3 regions of the Psychrobacillus sp. FSL K6-2836 genome follow, and region 2 is predicted to be linked to each of the others. Evidence: predicted binding sites of a transcription regulator. Region 2 holds the regulator's gene; each other region holds the start of a gene.
What was found. Region 2 encodes Rex, which represses fermentation and respiration genes when NADH is low (regulators of the CRP and FNR family bind a similar motif). Its sites were predicted from a motif close to TTGTGAAATATTTCACAA; they were not measured.
Positions count from the first base shown of each region.

Region 1: MKY37_RS01255 (cytochrome c oxidase subunit 2A) is a predicted target of Rex. The motif match lies at 993-1,010, and genes of this name have one in related genera.
Region 3: MKY37_RS14900 (TIGR04053 family radical SAM/SPASM domain-containing protein) is a predicted target of Rex. The motif match lies at 1,205-1,222, and genes of this name have one in related genera.

Region 1 covers NZ_JBBOOM010000001.1:246,507-248,782, forward strand. The annotation lists gene MKY37_RS01250 (chemotaxis protein CheX) at 422-874, shown strand; gene MKY37_RS01255 (cytochrome c oxidase subunit 2A) at 1,071-1,193, shown strand; gene MKY37_RS01260 (cytochrome B5) at 1,216-1,692, shown strand; gene MKY37_RS01265 (b(o/a)3-type cytochrome-c oxidase subunit 1) at 1,694-2,276, shown strand, end outside.
Region 2 covers NZ_JBBOOM010000001.1:2,908,756-2,911,031, forward strand. The annotation lists gene MKY37_RS13925 (ABC-F family ATP-binding cassette domain-containing protein) at 1-1,026, opposite strand, end outside; gene MKY37_RS13930 (redox-sensing transcriptional repressor Rex) at 1,158-1,799, shown strand; gene MKY37_RS13935 (CPBP family intramembrane glutamic endopeptidase) at 1,845-2,276, opposite strand, start outside.
Region 3 covers NZ_JBBOOM010000001.1:3,129,368-3,131,643, reverse strand. The annotation lists gene MKY37_RS14900 (TIGR04053 family radical SAM/SPASM domain-containing protein) at 1-1,123, opposite strand, end outside; gene MKY37_RS14895 (DUF2249 domain-containing protein) at 1,299-1,538, opposite strand; gene MKY37_RS14890 (Crp/Fnr family transcriptional regulator) at 1,712-2,276, shown strand, end outside.

The DNA of each region.
Region 1 (2,276 bases), 2.7 Mb from region 2:
AGACTCCATAAAGGATGAGGAGCAATAGTAGCTTATGCGTAGTAACAAGCGCACATCCGTGGAGAAAGCACTCAATTGACAAGATTTTTTCGTCATAATCGTATATTATTTATCTTCCTACCAAAACGATAAACAGAAAAAAATGACTCTATTTGTAGTCACAAATGAAGTCATCTTGGTTATTCATATTATTTTTGCTTTTGGCGCTGTAGACTTTAAAATATATGCCGTTACCCCACTATACACTAAAATAGATAATCCAATTATAACAGCTAACATATAAAACGCCCTCTCAACTGAATTTGATATTCATTCTCATTGACATAATACCATAGTATATTTAAAAATTCTACAATACCTATTCTTTTTTCCTATTTTACGTGATAAAATTGATACATCTATACTAGATGGAGGGGAAGAAATGAGCGCTTCAAAACATATTCAAACAATTTTAAACGGAACAATCCAATCTTTAAAATCAGTCATACCAATAGCAATGGATATAAAATCCCCTTCCTTGATGGTTCAGCCATTCGAACAAAAAGAAATGGGTGTACTAATTGGAATAATCGGTGATATTAAAGGACGAATTATTATTGACTCCACAGCTGAATCCTTTTCTGCAATTGGAGCAACCATGTTCGGTATGCCATTAGAAGGTGAGATGCTCGAATCATTTACAGGCGAGCTTGGGAATATGATCGCAGGGAATATATGTACTTCCGTGGCTGCTAATGGTGTTGAAATTGATATTACTCCGCCTACTGTTATTGTCGGCACTACTAGGTTATATGGATTTCAACATGCTTTTAAACTTCCTGTAGTCATTGAAAATATTGGTGAAATGACAATTATCTTAACTATAGATGAATAAAGAACAGAGCCTCCTTTTGTAGGAAGGTTCTTTTTTTATGCAAAAAAACCTGTCTCATTAGGTGAATACCCTCGTACCCCATCACATTTCACATATAGTTCACAGTTTACATACTTAAGTGTGATTTTTATCACATCATCTAACAGCAGTAATATTTATTATGGAATTATACAAGTTGAATAGGAGGTGTAAGTAAATGTCGAAAAAGAAAGAAAAAGATACAGATTTAAAAGGCACTCTTTATTCTGTTGGTTTTGTTGGCTTATTTATTTTAGTTTCTTGGTTCATGGCATTTTACTTATTCATAGACAGATTTTAATTTAATTGGAGGTTATAGACTTATGCATATTCATAAGTATGAAAAGTGGTGGCTAACTTTTGGGATTAGCTCATTGGTATTATTTTTAGTTATCGTTGGTTTTAGTGCATTTCATTATGGTTCACACCCCCCAACTGGAAAAGTTTACATCGATCCTGAGCGAGTTGATGAGATAGCACCTTTTAATAATCCAGGGGTTCATAAAGTAGAAGGTAAAGAATGGGACTATGAAGTAGTACTAGTAGCCTCTGCATTCTACTATAATCCCCCTGAAATTGAAGTACCATTAGGTTCCACCGTAAAGTTCATATCAACAACTAAAGATGTTGTTCATGGATTTCAAGTCGCAGGAACAAATATTAATATGATACTAGAACCGGGTTATGTTTCGGAATATGTAACAACAGTAGACAAATCTGGTGAGTTTTTAATCTTATGTAATGAATATTGTGGCATCGGACATTCTTCTATGACGTCCAAGTTAAAGGTGGTGGAGTAAAATGACAACGATTAAAGAAAAAGCAAAAGATTTCACAAAAGTCGACCGTCGTGATGGAAAACTAGCCCTTGCTCATATATATGTAGCATTTATCGCTTTATTCATCGGAGGTCTTTGTGGATTATTACAAGTTCTAGTCCGCTCTGGTAAATTTACACTCCCTTGGGGAATCGGATATTATCAAATTTTAACTGTTCATGGTGTGTTATTAGGTCTTATTTTAACAACTTATTTTATACTAGGTTTCCAAATTGCTGCTATGAGCAGAACTTCTGGAACTTTTACAGACAAACAACGTTTATTCGGTTGGATCGGTTTCTGGGTAATGACTACTGGTACAGTTGCAGCAGCAACGATGGTTTTACTAAATGAAGCTTCTGTTTTATATACATTTTATGCTCCTCTTCAAGCACATTGGATTTTTTATGTGGGAATGGCTCTGGTAGTTGTAGGATCATGGATTGTTGGTATTGCACAAATTATGAAGTATAACGAATGGCGTAAAGAACATCCGGGTGAATCTAGTCCCCTCCTATCCTTTATGGTAATTGTGAATATGGCAATGTGGATTATTTGTTCTTTAG
Region 2 (2,276 bases):
GTTTGGATAACCGACTGCGATTTCCTCAAGGCGCAGAACGTCATTGCCACTAGGTCGATCGATAGTAAAGCCGAATGATGCAGATTTTTCATCGCCATCCGGGGAGTCCATCCAATCGGTTTTTTCGATAACCTTACGTCTAGACTGGGCCATTTTAGTAGTAGAGGCACGAGCCAGATTTTTACTAACAAAATCCTCTAGCTTTGCTTTCTCCTCCTGCTGTTTTTCGTATTTTTTTCTATCTAACTCATAGTTTTTTGCTTTTTGCGTTAAGTAGGAGCTGTAGTTGCCAACATATCTTGCTACATTATGTCGAGATACTTCGTAAACAAAGTTGACGACTTGGTCTAAAAAGTATCGGTCATGTGAGACAATAAGAACTGCACCATTATAATTTTTCAAATAGTTTTCTAAAAAGCTTAACGTTTGAATGTCCAAATGGTTGGTAGGCTCATCGAGGATAAGTAAGTCTGGCTTGCTCAATAGCATTTTAGCTAGTGCCAGCCTCGTTTTTTGTCCTCCGGATAATGCTTGGACAGGTTTATCATAATCATCTGGGAAAAACTGCATGCCATGTAAGATGGAGCGGATATCTGATTCGAAACGATAGCCACCAGCTTCATCAAAGGCTAACTGTAATTCATCATATGTTGCTGCCACTCTTGCATAAGCTTCGGAATCTTCATATATAGAAGGGTCTGCCATTTGTGATTCTAAGGAACGAAGCTCTTTTTCGGAGTTAATGAGATGACTAAAGATTGTCTTCATTTCCTCCCAGATGGTCAGCTTGGATTCGAGACCTGCATGCTGTTCTAAATAGCCAAGACGAATATTTTTTGGCATAATTATTTCGCCTGAATCATACGACATTTCACCTGCTATTATTTTAAGTAGTGTAGATTTTCCGGCACCGTTTCTACCAACAAGGGCAACCCGGTCTCGATCCTGAACCTCTAGCTTTACGTTAGTTAATATATCTTCACCGTTAAAGGATTTTGTTATTTGATTGACTTGTAAAACAATCACAATTCTTTGCACCTCAATTCTATCCTTAGTGTAATAGATAGGGCTTGTCGTTGCAACGCTCTAGGTTTACAATGATAGAAATGTCTAGTAAGATAATAACGATTTGTTTGACTAAACTAGGAGGATTTTTTATGAAACCAGAAACACCGAGAATTCCTCAAGCAACTACGAAAAGACTTCCATTATATTATAGATTTTTACAAAGTTTTCATAATGCTGGGCATAAACGAGTTTCCTCGCAGGAATTGAGTGAAGCGATGAAAATCGATTCAGCTACAATTAGAAGAGATTTCTCTCATTTTGGTGCGCTTGGGAAAAAGGGATACGGCTATGATGTTCCAACGTTACTTGAGTTTTTCCGTAAAACACTTGACCAGGATGAGGCTGCAAATGTGGCTCTTATTGGTGTTGGTAGTTTAGGAACTGCTTTTCTAAAATATAACTTCCAAAAAAACCACAACACTAAGATTGTCGTGGCATTTGATACAAAGGCCCCAGTTGAGGGAACGACAATTAGCGATATTCCAGTATATCACTCGAGTGTTATGCTAAAAAAACTAGAGGAATATGGAATCGAATTAGTAATTTTTACTTTGCCGAGTCGAGCAGCACAGCAGGTAGCCGATCAATTAGAGGCATCCTCTATTAAAGGGATATTAAACTTTACACCAATCCGTATCCAAACAACTGATGCAATCCGTGTGCACACAATCGATCTTTCTGTCGAATTGCAGACCCTTATTTATTTAATAAGAAATGAACATACTGAATAACAAAAAAAGCCTTTGACCATAATGCTAACAGGTCAAAGGCTTTTATTAATGGAAAAATAGGAACTGCATATTTGAATATTGTTTAAGAAACTGTTGAATGTCGTCACCGTAAAATTGAACTAACACAACAAATCCATTTAATAACATATGGGAAATAATTGATGCGATAATTCGCTTCGTCTTGTAATAGATAAATGCGAATATAAATCCAGAAACGGCATATAGTAGTATGTGCGTAAAGTCAAAGTGAATAATTCCGAACACAATTGCACTTACAGAAGCGGCTACAAAGAAATTCGTTTTTGGCAACAGAGTTCCGAAGATGATTCTTCGGAATATCAGCTCCTCTAATATAGGGGCAAAAATGACAATTGAAAAAATAGCTAATGGTACGGTATGGGCAATTTCTATAAACTGAGTTGTATTTTCTGATCCAGGATCCACACCAAATTTGAGCTCGATGCTTGCTGCAATACC
Region 3 (2,276 bases), 220 kb from region 2:
GTTGTTTGGATTTCTTTCGCATGGACTGCGGAATATATACGCAGTATGGTTCGCTTTCCATATAATCTCCTGTTACATTGTATGCTCTGGATCTGGATCCTCCGCACACTTTATTGAACTCACAAACTCCACATTTCCCTTTATATTTATCAGGACTGCGAAGGTTTCGGAAAACTTCTGAGTCACGGTAAATTTCTGCTAATGGTGTTTGACGGACATTACCAGCTTTTATCGGAAGTAGTCCACTTGGAAACACATCACCTGTATGCGAGATAAAGACAAAGCCATTTCCGTCATTTACTCCTTTTGGTGCTCGTCCTAAACCATCAATTTTACCGGTATCTCCCATTGTCAATGTATCTTCATAGAGGATATGCTCTTTATCACTCAATCCTTTTTGTTCCCGTAATTTTTGTTGAATAACCACTCGGCGATAATGCTGTGCTGCAGTTGTTTTAATATCAAACGGTACACGTTTGGAAAGATCATACAGCCATCTAAATACTTTTTCATGTTCTGCTGGTGAAATCATGTCTGTTTCTTTCCCACGACCAGTTGGAACTAAGAAGAACACACTCCATAATACACAGTTAAGCTTCTCTACCATTTCTGCTAACTCATCCAAGTATTCATAGTTATATCTCGAAATAACTGTATTAATCTGTAAAGGCATTCCTAATTCATTTAAATATTCGATAGCCTTTATCGTCAAATCAAACGAACCAGTCGTTCCCCTAAAGTGATCATGTACTTCTGCAGAATGCCCATCAATACTAAAAGCCCACCTAGCTAGCCCAATATCTTTTGCCTTTTGCATTGCTTCTTTTGTCACATTTGGAGTAGCAGATGGAGTCATAGATACACGGATACCCTTTTTAATAGCATACTCGGCAATATCAAATACATCTGGTCGTTCCAACGGATCCCCACCTGTAAATACAAGTAAGGGATTTTCCATTTCATAAATATCATCTATTAATTTTTTACCTTCATCAAACGTTAACTCCAATGGATGTCTATGATGCTGAGCCTCTGCACGACAATGCAGACAATGAAGCTGACATGCACGGGTTAACTCCCAAATAACAATAAATGGATTTTTATTATAATCTCGTGAAAACATACTTATTCCCTCCTAATTTGTTTCCTAAAATGACCGTAAGTTAACTTATACTTGGATTTTAACATTTTCACTTTTAATCCGAAGTGATATTATTCACATAAAAAATAGGAAGATATGACAAATAATAAACAAAAAGATCCCGAAATAGCTCTCTCTAGGATCTTTACGTGAAATATTATTTTTTACCGATAGCAACTCGCCAATGATTAGGGCCGTTTTCAATATATTCCCATGTGTATGTGTCTTCACGTTCTATCATAAATTGATAAAGCAATGGTTTTGGATCATGGTCATTTGAAAGTTCTAAAAACTCGCCTGACTGTAAAGCATCAAACGCTTCAAATATTCTAGGATGACGAATTCTTGGTTCAATATCAGGTGCGTTTAGTTTTACTGCAAATTGAATATTACTCATTTTGGTTTCCCTCCATTATTTTTGCTTCTGTTCCTATCATAAGGCTTGCCATTTTAAACTGAAGTGAGAAAAAACACATTGACCCTATGATTTTAATCACATCTCAGGTTCTCCAAAGAAAAACTTTTGATGGTACAATGAAAAGGACAGTCTAAAGAGAAAGGATGAGCTATATGAATGCAGAATCGATACAGGCACTTCTACAACGTTTTTCCTTATTTAAAGATTTGACCAATACAGAAATAGAACCAATACTTGATTTGGCAAAAAATCGATTTTATCGCCAAGGTACTCATATTTTTATGCAAGATGATCCACTAACTAATGTTTATTTTGTTCATCAGGGGCAAATAAAAATATATCGTACGGACATGCAAGGAAAAGAACAAATCATCAATGTTCTTGGGGAGGGTGAAATGTTTCCTCATATGGGATTCTTTCGCAAAGGTACCTACCCCGCTCATGCAGAGGTGTCAGAGGATGCGGTTTTAATATATATACCAATTCAATTGTTCGAGCAATTCCTAAAAACTAATCCAGAAATTTGTGTGAAGATTTTCCGAATACTCGGAGACAAAATCGTAGACCTACAAAATCGGTTGGAAGAGAAAATTTTGCATAATACATACGAGCAAATTATTTTACTATTAATACGCTTAGTAAAAAGTCATGGGAAGAAATACGATGACAATCACTATATCTTCACAACGCAGTTCACAAATCGAGATTTAGCTAATA